DNA from 3 places in the Pseudanabaena sp. FACHB-2040 genome. Region 3 is predicted to be linked to each of the others. Evidence: riboswitches for the same ligand, from Rfam matches in the RefSeq annotation. Region 3 holds a riboswitch; each other region holds the start of a gene.
The links. Region 3 has a riboswitch for cyclic di-AMP ahead of H6G13_RS05105 (universal stress protein). Riboswitches for the same ligand answer to the same signal wherever they lie in the genome.

Region 1 (4,619 bases), on a different contig from region 3:
CAATCCCGATGTGGCTGATGCTGTGACGAGTGGCGGCTATCTCAGTGCCTTTGAGCACTGGATCGAGGTAGGCGCTTCGGAAGGACGCCGCCCCGAACTTCTACTATTTCAGGAAAGCTATTACCTGGCTCAAAACCCAGACGTAGCAGTGGCTGTGGCCTCAGGATCGTTTGGAGATGGATTTGACCACTACCTGACCTTCGGCAGCATCGAGGGTCGCAACCCCAGCCCACTCTTCAACGAGGCTCAGTACCTCAATCTCAATCCCGATGTTGCGACGGCTGTGAGTGGAGGATCCTTTATTAGCGGCTTTGCTCACTACTTCGCCCAGGGTCGATTCGAAGGTCGATCTGCTTAAGCCCTGCTGATAGGGAATTTAGCCCATCTTTTTAGGAAGGCAACCCTAGCCTATAAGTTTGTAGTTTTGTAGCCCATCAAATTCCTGGATATGCACAGCACAGACAGTTTTGTAGGATGGGCAAAGCAAAGCGTGCCCATCAACTCCCTAGAATATGCATAGAACCGCAGAAGATACCCATTCAGATAGAAACCGGCCGCTACTAGCGCGGGGCATTCTCAGTCGTGGCAGTTACCGCAGCATTTTGAGCTTAGGCAGTGCGGGCAGCATTCTCAGTATTGGCAGCACCGGCAGCATTCTCAGTATCGGCAGCGCCGGTAGCCTACTCAGCATTGGTAGTGCGGGCAGCATCCTGAGTGTCTTGAGCGCAGGCAGTGTGCTCTCGGTCTTGAGTATGAACAGCATTCTCAGCGTGCTGCAGTTTTGGTCTATCCGCTAGGCCGATGCTTTACTAAAAATCGATCGAGCTGATTAGCAAAAGCCTGGCGATCGCGCTGGTTAAAGGCAGGAGGCCCGCCTGTGTCTACCCCACCGCTGCGAAGTTCGTCCATAAAATTTCGCAACGACAGCCGCTCTCGAATGTTTCCGGCGCTGTAGAACTCACCTCGTGGATTAAGGGCATAGGCTCCCTTTTCAATCGCCGCCGCCGCCAGAGGAATATCAGCTGTAATCACCAGATCTCCGGCCTGTAAGTGCTGGACGATGTAGCCATCAGCAACATCAAACCCAGATCGAACCTGTACTGCATCAATGTAGGGCGATGCCGGAATTTGAAGATCCAGGTTCGACACTAGCGTTGTCAAAATGCTGGCTCGCTTAGCAGCCCGAAACAGGATCTCCTTGATCACGTTAGGACAGGCATCAGCATCTACCCAAATCTGCATGATTTAGATTCTTCGCTCCACAAAGGGCCTGCCGGTTACAAAAACAGTATATTCTTGAGCCATCTAAAGTATAGGGAAAACCACATGGCTGCTGGCTATATTCAAGACGAAGCCGAATTTGATACGCTCCTGTCTAGCACACCGCTGCTGGTAGTAGACTGCACCGCAGCCTGGTGTGGCCCCTGTAAAGTTATCAGTCCCTTAGTCGACCAACTGGCTGAAGCTTACAGTGAGCAGGCCAAGGTCCTCAAACTAGACCTCGATACAAACCAACCCGTTGCCAAACGTTTTGGTGTTCGCAGTATTCCTGCCATTATGTTCTTTAAACAGGGCGAACTAGTAGAAACTCTGATTGGAGTCAAGCCCTATGAAGAACTTAGCCAAGCTCTGGATCGGCACCTTGAGCCTGCTTAACTTAAGTAGTCATCAGAACCTTTTTAGAACACAGAAAGTATTGCCGTTTTATTAACAGTTTTCCGTCAAAAGCCCAGCATTCGAGCTGGGCACTAATCTCTATCTAAAGAAGGTCTTGGCAAATTCTGGACCAAGATGCTAAGGTCTTATTTAACTGAATAGTCAGCCTAATTCAGGCTTTAGCAATTTCTTGTTGACAAAGCTAAAGCAGAAGCGGGGGAACCAAGTTCCTTTTGGAGCAAGGGGCGTATTTTCAAGGTCAGCCAGTCTGAAGATTGACCTTTTGAGAAGGGGTATCTCTCAACCCTAGCCCGACAGCTAACCTCGTAGGCATTGAGAGAAGACTGATAGCGTGCTGATTTACGTTACAAGCTTTTTAAGTTTGAACTGACGGTGCTCGTGCGATCAGGCTTCTTGGCTGGACTCTCAGTTGCTCCACCCCCTACCTGACACGAGGCACTGCCCATGACATTACTGCTAAACCTGGCAGTAAATGCCAGCCATTCTGCTGCGCGTAGTTTTCGCTCAACTTTTTTTCGAGATCAGGTTTTGCTGCCTCTAGCAGGCTTTGCTGGTGTGATTGCCTTATGGTGGCTGCTGGCAACTGTGCGTAGTGAAATTATGCCCACGCCTTGGCAGGCCCTGACCGCAAATCTAGACTACATTCTTCACCCCTTCTATCGACGGGGCCCTGGCAATTTGGGCATTGGCTGGCTGCTGTTGGCTAGCATTCGCCGCGTAATGATTGGGTTTGTTTTAGGGGCTTTGGTGGCTGTTCCAGCTGGGTTTCTAATTGGGCTGTATAAGCCTGCGATGCTAGCGCTAAACCCTTTAATTCAGATCTTTAAGCCGGTTTCGCCACTGGCTTGGTTGCCGATTGCGCTAGCCATCTTTAACTTGGCTAACCCGTCGGCTATCTTTGTCATCTTTATCACCTCTCTTTGGTCCACGATTATCAACACGGCGCTAGGTGTCTCTAGTGTGCCTCAGGACTATATTGACGTGTCAAAAGTTCTGGAAATGCCTCGGTGGCGGCAGTTAACTAAGGTAATTTTGCCTGCTAGCTTGCCCTATATCTTTACAGGGCTACGGATTAGCTTGGGGGTTGCTTGGCTAGTGATTGTGGCGGTAGAAATGTTGACTGGCGGCATTGGTATTGGCTTTTTTGTGTGGGATGAGTGGAGTCGCTTAAACCTCAGCTCTGTCTTTTTGGCTGTGTTTGTCATTGGCATTACTGGTCTGATTTTGGACGTAATTTTGGTCAAATTGCAGGAATTGGCGACTCGTCGGCCCTCTAATTCCTAGGTGTTTTCAAGGGGAGAGTTCAGGTTTCTGAAGACATGGTAAGTCGCATTTCTAACCCTTACCTAGCTGATTAACTCATCTCTCCTGATTGCTCCAAGATTACTAGCTGTCGGCTTTTTTTGTCCCGCTATTTAAGACGCGATCTATCGTGTCGCTACGGATACTGATCTATGAACAACCGCACTCGTTGGACGCGGCGAGGTTTCCTGGCAGCTGCTGGGGCAACTGCCGCTGGAACCGCTCTCTTTAGCCTCGATATCAATGGCGATCGCAGTCCCTCGGCGACCACGGCAGAGGCACAGGCGATGGAGTCTGTTGTCGATCCTCGCACTCTAGAGAAACCGAATCTGGCTGTGGGCTACGTGCCGGTTAATGACTGTGCGCCATTTGCGATCGCATGGAAAAAAGGCTTTTTCCGTAAATATGGTCTGAATGTGCGACTTAGCCGTGAAGCTAGCTGGGCCACCTCCCGCGACGGAGTTGTCTTTGGCCGATTAGATGCTTCTCCTGTTGTATCGGGAGCCGTGACCAATGCCCGCACTGGAGCAGAGGGAGCCAGACATGCGCCCCTGTGTGCTGCCATGACTGTTCACCGCCACGGCAATGCCATGACCATGAGCAAAGCTATGTGGGAGGCAGGAGTGCGCCCCTGGCACGAGTACAACGGCAACCTAGATGCCTTTAGCCGAGACTTTCAAGGCTACTTCAACAGTGTCCCCGACAGTCAGCGAGTGCTGGCGGTTGTGCTCAGTTCTGCCATCTATGAATACTTCTTGCGCTATCTGATTGCGGCTGCGGGCATCAATCCCTCAGAAGACTTCCGCATCATTATCGTGCCGCCGCCCCAGATGGTCGTGAATATGCGGATCGGAGCCATGCAGACTTACATGGTGGCCGAACCCTGGAACACACGTGCCATTGCTGGCAACGAGGGCATCGGCTTTACCTTTGCCCAGGGCCGGGAGATCTGGCGGGGCCACCCCGACCGAGTGCTGGCGGTGCAGGAATCGTTTATCAACGAAAACCCCAAAACCTATCGCTCGCTGGTCAAAGCCATGATCGAAGCCTGCCGCTACTGCAGCGATCCACAGAATCGCCAGGAAGTGACCGAGCTAATCTCCGAGCGATCCTTCACCGGAGCCAAGCCCAACGTTACCGGCCCAGCAATTAAAGGCAACTATAACTACGGTGGTTTTGATGACCGTCAGCGGGTAATCGACAAACCCGATGAGACAACCATTTTCTTTGATATGCCCGAGGAGCTAAAGGCTATCGGTGGAGTTGAAAATGACCACTCGCCCTTTCTCTGGCAGTCTCAAAGCCTATGGTTAATGACCCAAGCTGCTCGTTGGGGCCAGATTCCTGAATTTCCCAGGAATGCTGAAGAGATTGCCCGCCAAGCTTGGCGCACTGATCTCTATCGCGAGATTGCTACTGAGTTAGACATCCCCTGCCCTGCAGAAGACTACAAAGTGGAGCCGGGAGAGCTTTTCATTGACAACAAAACCTTTGATCCCAGTGACCCAGTGGGCTATCTCAATAGCTTTGAGATTCATGCCAACCAACCCCGCACATTCGCTATGACCTACTAGGAGGAACTCGTGTTTAACCTTGCTCCCAATACCGCAACTAACTCCCACATCCCCAACATGGGCTCC
Region 2 (4,619 bases), 250 kb from region 3:
AAGAACAGCGACACCAGCGCTACTGCAATCAGCATCAGCAGCATGATGTTTTTAAACTGATCCCACAGGATTTCTAGAGCGCTGCGGCCAGCCGTCTCCTCCAGCTCATTAGGGCCATATTGGCTCTGCCGGTCCGCCACTTGGTCTAGGGTCAGCCCCACTTGGCGGTCACTATTGAGCAAAACCACAGCCTTATCAGGAGAGAGCGCATGCCAAGCCGTCGAGGATGCCTCAAGGGGAGCTGTTTTCAGGGAAGGACTGCTAGCCATAAAAGATGCGTATTTTGAAATTGCTTATTTCGGGAACCAGGGAGACGGGCACTATAGAAAAGTACTCTGTTAGCCTTTATAGCACTATTTAATAGTGCTATAAAGGTGTAAGGTTAAAGTCTTAATGCCATTAAGAATCATGCCCAACCTATTTCATGGTCAATAGTCCCTTCCTGCCGCAGCAGTTGATTGGCCGAAAAGCAGAGCTGCACCAGATCTGCCAGCTTTTAGACCAAGACAGCGACTTTCTAGTTGTCGGTGTTTCCGGCATTGGGCGGCGCACCCTGATTCAGGCTGCAGCCCACGCAGTGGGGGCTAGAATCATGACTATCGACTGCTTGCGGTGCCGCAACGGCAGTCAGTTTTTGCGGCTGTTGGCCGACAGCCTGACAGAAACATTCGCTACTTTAGGCGAACTGGCCCTAATGCAGCGGTGGATCACTGAGCACCCCCTTTCCCTAGATCAGGTTTCTTCCCCACCCCGCCTCACTTGGCCAGAAGGGTCGGGCCATGAGTGGTCCCGCTTTGAGGCCCTGCTGGCGCTGCCGCAACATTTGGCAGAAGCTCTCGACTGTCAGGTGGTGATTGTATTCCATAACCTGTCCCACATTCGCTCCTGGGATCGCAAGGGCCGCTGGGAGACCCATCTCAGGCAAAAAATCCAGGCCCATAGCCGGGTCAGCTATGCCCTCATTGCCACCATGGCCGAACCCTGGGTCTACGACAGTGGCCTACCTGTCATCCACCTCGACCCCCTGGCTGATGCCGACCTTGAATCTTGGATGGTCACGACGATGGCCACTGAAGGACTCAAGTTCGACCCAGACAGTCAGGCCCTAAAGCTTTTTCTCAGCTATGTTCAGGGCCACTTTGGCGATGCCATTGCCTTAGCCCAACGACTTTGGCTAGAGCATCAGGTCTTTGTTGCCAGAGACTGCCCTGGGCTAATTCAGGCGCACCATGTTCAGCGCAGCCTACTGGGTCTAGTGCAGGATATGGCCGTTACCTTTGAGGCGCTAATTCTGCTGCTACCGCCCACCCAAGCTCGGGTACTGGAGATCCTGGCCCTCGATCCTACCGATAGCCCCCAGTCGCAGGCCTATATCAAAAAACATCAGCTCTCGCGCGGGGGCGGTTTGCAGGGAGCCCTTAACAGCCTGGAGCAAAAGGGCTTGATTTACGGGCCTAACTTAAGCTACCGAATTGCCCTGCCCCTGCTGAACTTTTGGCTAAAGCAGCGGCTGAATTAAGAAGCTACTTGAGAAGTCGCAGCGCTTACCTGGATTCCCCTAAGTCCCCTACAAAAGGGAGGTTGGGAGGATCTTACTGGCTAAGCGTGCTGAGAGGAACTTTTCAAACAGCCTTTAACTTCGTAGCAGACCGCTGCTGTGAAGTTCATAGGAATAACCAGAAATTCACTGCTTAAGCCTTCTCTCTGGCCGAGAAGATTGCCCTACTTAAGAAGAAATGCTAATTTCGATGGAAACTCACAAAGTTCTTGTCCCATTGAGTCAGCCTAATTCAGCCCCCTGGGTTGAAGCGGAGGAACCAGTTTCCAAGGGGGCAAACCTCGCCTCAGGCGAGGGGGAGACCTCTCACTCCCAGCCCGTCAGCTAACTTCGTCGGCATTGAGGGCAGACTCGCTAGAAGCAATATTGTCCTATGTCTTTGCAGACATAGGCAAATTCACCTTCTGCCGATCTCCTGACCCTGGTCTTGTATCTGGATGTCTGAAATTTGGGTGTCTGTAAGGAGACGACATGGAAGGCGTGCCTGCGATCGCAACCTCTTTTGGCCAACTGGCAGCACTGGCGATCTTCGCCAGCGTTATTTTTCTGATCATTACCGAATGGCTGCACCTGACGATTGCCGCCCTGTTGGGTGCCCTCTTGCTGGTGTTTCTGAATGTGCTGACGCTGGATGAGGCGATCAGCTACATTGGCCGCAGCCATGCCACCCTGGCCCTATTCTTTGGCGTCATGGTAATGGTGCGGGCCTTTGAGCCTACCCGCATTTTTGAGTATTTAGCCACCCAGATGGTGCTACTGGCGAAAGGCCAGGGTAAACGGCTGTTGCTGGGCATCGTGGCCCTAACCACGCCCGTCTGCGCGGTTTTGCCGAATGCCACCACGGTGATGCTGCTGGCCCCACTGATTCCGCCGCTGGCTGCCGATATCGGGGTTGACTATGTGCCCCTGCTGATTCTCATGGTGTTTGTAGCCAACAGCGCTGGCCTGCTAACGCTAGTGGGCGACCCGGCAACTTTCATTGTGGGGGATGCCATCAATATGAGCTTTCTTGAGTACCTGACGAAGCTGAGTCTAGGCGGCGTTGTGGCTCTGGTAACCCTAGTATTTCTAGTACCCTTTCTGTTTTCAGAGATTTGGAACCGACAGCTTGACGATCTGTCAAATCTGCCCCAGCCCGAGGTGAACCACCCCCGCATGCTGGCCTTTGGGGGGGTGGTTGTGGCCCTGGTGCTGATCTTTTTTGTGATTGGAGAGAGCCTGCCCGTTCCCATTCCGCCAGCCCTGGTGGCACTGCTGGGGGCGACCCTGTGCCTACTGCTAACCCACCAAAGCAAAATCGACTCCATTCAGAACGTGCTGCGGGACGTGGACTGGAGCACCCTGATTTTCTTTATGAGCATTTTTGTGCTGATTGGGGGGCTGGAGAAAACTGGTGTCATCAGCGGGGCCTCGGGCGTTCTCGCCCTGCTATTGGGCCAGAACATTGTCCTAGGCTCGATTTTGCTCCTGCTGTTTGTCGGCTTGCTCTCTAGTGTGGTGCCCAATATTCCTCTGGTGGTGGCAATGGTGCCGCTGCTAAAGGAGTACTTAGTGACTGTGGGCATGGCTCCCCCAGAAGTTCTCAGCGCGGGCTACACCGGCAGTTTCCCCCCCGAAACACTGCCCCTGTTCTACGCCATGATGTTTGGTGCAACCCTAGGTGGCAATGGCACTCTGGTCGGCGCTTCCTCTAATATTGTGGCCGCAGGCATTGCTGAACAGCACGGTAAGGCTATCTCGTTTCAAACCTTCCTGCGTTACGGCATGCCCCTGATGGCCATGCAGCTGACCACGGCTGGACTGTTTGTGCTGGTTCGGTTTCTGCTGGTGTAAGGGGGGTAGAGGCGAGCCGTGTTTACTGTATTGGGCGGGTCTTGAAGGATTGAGAAAAGGGGTAAAGTCCTCCATTAAACCTGCCCCTACCCCCATCCCCCCTATCTCCCCCATCCCCCCTATCCCCGCGTCTCCCCATCCCCCCGTCCCCCTGTTTTTGGTAAACTTTCAGTCTGCACCCTGGATTTACTGGGCCTAATCATGACTGTTTTTCCCACAGCTTCTCAGGCAGTTTCTCTAACTGCGATCGCACTTCAAACCCGGCAGGCGGCTGGGGCGTTGGCGGGGCTTTCGAGTGAGGCGAAGAACGGAGCAATTGAAGCGATTGCGGCGGCGCTAGAGGCCCACGAGTCAGAAATTTTAGCAGCGAACCAGGCTGACTGTGAGGCGGCGCTGGCTGAAGAGTTGGCTAAGCCGCTCTACGGGCGGCTAAAGCTGGATGCTGTGAAGTTGAAAGGTGCGATCGCAGGGGTGCGTGATGTGGCTAAGCTGCCCGACCCAGTGGGCACAGTGCAGATTAATCGGGAGCTAGACGAGGGCCTGATTCTGCAGCGGGTGGCCTGTCCGCTGGGGGTGCTGGGGGTGATCTTTGAGTCGCGGCCCGATGCGGTGATGCAGATTTCGTCGCTGGCAGTAAAGTCGGGCAACGGGGTGATTCTCAAGGGTGGCAAGGAGGCGGTGCGCTCTTGTCAGGCATTGGTCAAAGCGATTAAGCAGGGGCTGGAAACGGCGGGGGTAGATCCGGCAGCGGTGCAGCTCTTGACCACGCGGGAAGAGACTCGCGCCCTGCTGCAGCTTGATGGTTTTGTAGACCTGATTATTCCGCGCGGCTCTAATTCTTTTGTTCGATATGTGCAGGAAAACACCCGCATTCCGGTGCTGGGCCATGCTGACGGCATTTGTCACCTCTATGTAGATGCAGCGGCAGATCTGGCTCAGGCCGTTGCCATTGCGGTAGATGCCAAAGCCGGATACCCCTCTGCCTGCAACGCGATTGAAACGCTGCTGGTGCATCGGGGCGTAGCCGCAACCTTTTTGCCCCAAGTCGCTGAGGCGCTGCAGGCGGCGGGGGTGAAGCTGCGGGGAGATGAGGCGACCCGCGCCGTGCTGCCAGATATTGCGGCGGCAACTGAAGAAGACTGGGCGACGGAGTACAGTGATCTAATTTTGGCAGTGAAGGTGGTGGATTCTTTGGAGGCTGCGATTGACCACATTAATCGCTACGGGT
Region 3 (4,619 bases):
AGATACGGTACCGCAGTCCTTAGATCTGCCCCATGTCAAAGTGGTTTCGGTGGCCTCCCGCATTTCCACTGCTATTGAGCGCACGCTGGCAGGCCAATCGCTAGAGAGCCTTTATTAAAAGCCTTCATTAGAAATCGCTCCAACCAGTCTTTAAGGTTCCTGGTCGGGTCTAAACTAGGCCAGAACCCATGCGGGTAAGGGGCAGGGGCCATGGATTTATCTGCATCAATCGAACTTGACCCAGCCCAGTTAGCCGCATGGGCCAAAGAAGCTGCTGCCAAAGCTGCCCAAGGGCAGGTGAACACGCGAATTTCGCTGCTGGCTCAGAGTGACCCGGCCTGGTTTGCAGCGCAGATCATGACCCGAGAGGGCACATGGAGTTGGGGCGACACTGAGCGAGTCTTTCCGCTGATGAGTGTGGTTAAGCCCTTTCTGCTGCTTTACCTGTTGGAGCACTGCGGGCAAGAGCAGGTCTTTCGGTGGGTGGGCATGACCCCTTCCGATGCACCCTTTAACTCGCTGGAGCAGCTTATTGCCGATGGTGGCTGGCCGCGCAACCCGATGATTAATAGTGGTGCGATCGCACTCTCGGCCCACCTAGCAGAAGCAAGCCAAGACGCCACAGGTCATCTCTGCAGTTGGCTCAATCAGCAGGCAGGCTGTGACCTGCGCCTTGATGAAGATCTGCTAGCCTCGGTGCGGCAGGCAGGCCGAGAGCCCAACCAGGCCCTCTTAAAAGTCTTGGTGCAGGCGGGCCAAGTGCAGCATTCCGAGGCGGCTCTGGATGCCTACGAACGGGCCTGCTGCTTGTCGGGCCGGATCGAGGATTTAGCGAAATTGGGAAAACTTCTGACCTTTGAGCAAGCGGTGGCTTACCAGCATCGCTGCACTGTCAATGCCCTAATGCTGACCTGCGGTCTATATGAGGCTTCGTCTGCGAGTGCAGTGCGAGTAGGATTGCCGCTCAAGTCAGGCATTAGCGGGGCACTGCTGGCGGTGGTGCCCGGATGGGGGGCTATTGCCGCCTACAGCCCGGCCCTCGATTCAGTAGGGAACCCAGTGGCGGCGCTGGCTTGGGTAAAGCAGTTGGCGCAAGGGCTGAGACTAAGCGTGTTTGGGTGAACGTTGGGACATTCACCCCAGATTTGTCCCCGATGTAGTAGTTAAGACCGGCCTATAGGAGCCATTGCCGCCGCCGGCTGGGGCCGTTGCCGTTTCACGCTCTGGGGAATACCCAGCACCGGGCAAGGCAAGGTCGAAACTAGCTGCTTTACCAGAGAATGCTTCTCTGAGTGGCAGCCTAGCACCAGCAGATCAGCCTTCTCGGAGGTCACAATCTCTTTTAATCCGGCCGCTGTACGACCGAACTGCAGGTGGGTTGTGAGAGAACCGCGCCATTCCTCGGCTAGATACCGGGCCTGGTAAAGAATCCGGTCTGCCTGCTCAAATTGCTTGCCCTCGATAACATACACGACATGAACCATCACCGGGCGCTGCGTTGCGAGGCGGGTTTGATGGGCCATACACAGAGTCAGATCAAGGGCTGTCAGGCTGTTGGGAGAGCCGCTGTAGCCAACAACTAGGTTGATCGTTTCTGTCGGTTGAGCCCAGTCTGTCTCAAAAAATCGCTTTCCGGGAGATAAAACGACTGGTTGGGGCAGTCCATCGCGTCCTAGGGCACTTTGTAGCTTTACCAGCATGGGTTTAGTTTTCACAGCCAAGAACCTCTCAAAAAGAAGGACAGGTGAGAGGTGGGTTCACAATCAGATGCGATCGCTCCTAAAAGCGACTCACCCAATTAAGGAGCTGCCAGTGACGCGGCTATCCGCAAAAGTCTTAGGTTGCTCCTTCCATATGCCGACGGAGTTAGCTGACGGGCTAAGACTGGAAGGTGTCTCTCTCAGGTTCAGGCTGAGATTAGCCCCAAAGGTTGGTTCCTCCGCTCTAGTTCATGGGGGAACTAGATTAGGCAACCCACTCTATTAAGTCATCTAAAATTGTAGCCAAGCCATCACCTGAAGCGCACTATTTAGAGGATTAAATTAATCTTTGTGTAAAGTTGACAAGCTACTCCTAAAGATAGAGGCTTTGATTTAAATCACACTAGCGTTGCTTTAGGAGCTGGTTCATAAAGGAAAGCTTTCATGAAGGAAAGCTTAAGGTTCTATAGAAAGCTGCTTTATGCCTTGATCCCCACTGCTTTCTTGGCAAGGAGGGAAACCGCACTTGACTATTAAGTTCCCTTAATCAAGAAATGGGAGAGAGGGAAATCTAGGTTTATAAATAGGCTCTGAGCGAAGTTTTAAAGAGTTAGCCTGATAGCTTTAGCTATCAGGCTAAAAGGTCAATGCTGCTGGCTATTGGGCCAGCAGCAGCTAATTATTATCCTCTCGCAGCAGCCATTTCTTGCTGAATTCTGCCCTTAGCCGCCTTAAAGTCAGACGCCATTTGTTCCTTCTGCGTGTCACTAAAGTTGCGATCAATAGCGGCAAATAGCGTACTTTCCTCTTGCCGAACGTGGTCACCCACGACATCTGCTAGCTGCTTAATTTTCGAGCGAAATAGATCAGAAGATGCCGGATTAATGGCCCGGATCTCATCTAGCATCTGCTTCATTTCAGCTTGCTCGCTGTACAGTTCCTGGGTGTTGTCTTCGCCGTAAAACGAGCGAACTTTAGGATAGACAACCTCTTCTTCTGCCTGGGAGTGGGCCAGCAGATCTTTATAAAGCTGTCCGAAATATTCCTGGAGCTTTTCTGGATTCTTAGTTGCTGCCACCTCGGTGAAGAGGGTATTCACCTTGTTGTGATCTAGCCGAATCAGGGTCTGGATATTTAGATCTTGTTTATCACTGTTTTGGGTGACTACACTGCCTGCTATCCCAGAGAGGGCTGCGATCGCATCCTGCACCCGGCCCCAAAGCCCCTGGTCAGGATCTTCACCTGTCATCTCCCGTACGCCAACCTGTTCGAGCAAACCCTTGAGCTGCTCCTGGTGGGCTCGACCCTCAAAGTTCACGGTATTGAGGGGGGTGATAGCAACCTCAATATCTGCGCCAACCTTTTGTGCTGCTTTGTGGATCATCAGCCCGCTCATCGCCTGGCCGTGCTTTAAAAGCTCGTGCTGGATCAGCTTCTGATAAAAGCTCAGCCCCTCGCCTGTCAGCATCTCCTCAAACCGGCTCAGAAAGGTTTGAGTGGCCTCGTTTGACTCAGATTGAATGCCGTATTGAATGATGACAGTGTCAATAATGCCAATATTTTTCTGGTCATCTGCCAGCATGCTCTGCAGGCGTTCCCGAACATCTGGGTAAGGGCAATTTTCGATCAGCGTTTGATCGTTTTTGATGATCAGGTTCTGAAAGTTTCTGAGATCTGCCAGCCTTTGGGCAATGGAGATCCGCTTGGTATCGTCTAACGTGCTAACCATTAAAATTCCTTGAATGAAAGCTACAGGCCTGTTTAGGGCCTTGTGTATTTCGATTGTGGCCAGGCTGTAGCTTCCGTCCATCGGACTGCAGTTAGAGTTTGCTGCGTATCGGCTTAGTCAGCGGTTAGAGTTGCCAAACCCGCACACACCCCTAACTGAGGCTTACTGCTGCCGCCGGAATCGTATTGGGGCTGGGAAACGGGCTGCGAAAGGAGAAGGCATAGGCTGTAGATCCGTGCTGGCGCAGGTGGTCTAGCCGCTCCTTGGCCTCTGCTACGGTAGGCCGATGGCCTGCTGGTACCCACCAAAGCGCCAGAATAGGCTGGGCCGCTGGCTCAAACCAGCGGCGGCGATCGCGCATGACGCCTGCATGAGCGCTGCGGTAAACGTAGGTAGACAACCCCTCAAACGACTGCCAGACCGTCAGCGTAATCAAAATCCGCTCATCTTCAAAGGCGCGAATGCTGGTGGCATCGTCGGCTCCTTCGGCCCGTAGCCGCCAGACAAATTCAGGGTCGGCATCTGCGATCGCATTAATCTGCTGAATTTGAGCCACAAAGTCTGTCATTCCAGGGTCGTGCAGGGGAGCCCGCAGAGTTGCTGTATTGACTTGAGCAAGATGGTAGCCGACTGACTTAATTAGCTGCATAGGTGTAGAGAAATAACAGCAATCAATAGTCTGGCACAGTCATCTATCTAAAGAAGTATTTAAATACCCCGAATTACTAGTTTCTTATCGCAATCAGTATGAGTCCGTTCGCTTAAAACCGCGTTTCGATAATTTCACCTGCTGCTTCTGTGGGCTGAAATTTCTGCCCGCCCTCCTCAAAAAAACTTAAACTGGCAAAGGCTCTCAAACCGCAAAGCAGCCTGTTTAAGCTTGCCATCAGGAAATTTTCAGCACTATGCAGCAGCGCAACGATCTAGAGTTTTACGATCGAGTTGCCCATGAATGGTGGAGCGAAACTGCCAAAATTTATGCGCTCAGTCATCTAAACGCTCCACGATTTGAATATTTTGATCGCTATATCTCCACCTGGCAGGGGCTAAAAGTTTTAGATGTGGGCTGTGGGGGCGGCTTTACCTGTGAGTTCTTAGCAACCCGAGGCGCTGTGGTCTCAGGAATTGATCAGTCACAGAATTTGATTGATCAGGCGCAGCAACATGCGGCTGTCAACCAGTTGCCAATA

Region 1: it holds a riboswitch for cyclic di-AMP, as region 3 does, so the genes downstream of both, ntrB (nitrate ABC transporter permease) here and H6G13_RS05105 (universal stress protein) in region 3, are expected to answer to the same signal.
Region 2: it holds a riboswitch for cyclic di-AMP, as region 3 does, so the genes downstream of both, H6G13_RS06295 (SLC13 family permease) here and H6G13_RS05105 (universal stress protein) in region 3, are expected to answer to the same signal.

Annotation. Positions count from the first base shown of each region.
Region 1 is NZ_JACJQO010000022.1:565,945-570,563, reverse strand. It holds gene H6G13_RS25520 (hypothetical protein) at 1-358, shown strand, start outside; gene H6G13_RS25515 (hypothetical protein) at 513-797, shown strand; gene H6G13_RS25510 (YaiI/YqxD family protein) at 787-1,242, opposite strand; gene trxA (thioredoxin) at 1,327-1,656, shown strand; cyclic di-AMP (ydaO/yuaA leader) riboswitch at 1,841-2,003, shown strand; gene ntrB (nitrate ABC transporter permease) at 2,122-2,961, shown strand; gene H6G13_RS25495 (CmpA/NrtA family ABC transporter substrate-binding protein) at 3,132-4,553, shown strand; gene H6G13_RS25490 (ABC transporter ATP-binding protein) at 4,611-4,619, shown strand, end outside.
Region 2 is NZ_JACJQO010000005.1:559,066-563,684, forward strand. It holds gene H6G13_RS06285 (cation-translocating P-type ATPase) at 1-269, opposite strand, end outside; gene H6G13_RS06290 (ATP-binding protein) at 425-1,519, shown strand; cyclic di-AMP (ydaO/yuaA leader) riboswitch at 1,773-1,912, shown strand; gene H6G13_RS06295 (SLC13 family permease) at 2,030-3,391, shown strand; gene H6G13_RS06300 (glutamate-5-semialdehyde dehydrogenase) at 3,593-4,619, shown strand, end outside.
Region 3 is NZ_JACJQO010000005.1:304,093-308,711, forward strand. It holds gene H6G13_RS05095 (ribose-phosphate pyrophosphokinase) at 1-118, shown strand, start outside; gene H6G13_RS05100 (glutaminase) at 211-1,122, shown strand; gene H6G13_RS05105 (universal stress protein) at 1,164-1,715, opposite strand; cyclic di-AMP (ydaO/yuaA leader) riboswitch at 1,842-1,982, opposite strand; gene H6G13_RS05110 (hemerythrin domain-containing protein) at 2,383-3,429, opposite strand; gene H6G13_RS05115 (DUF3291 domain-containing protein) at 3,581-4,078, opposite strand; gene ubiG (bifunctional 2-polyprenyl-6-hydroxyphenol methylase/3-demethylubiquinol 3-O-methyltransferase UbiG) at 4,335-4,619, shown strand, end outside.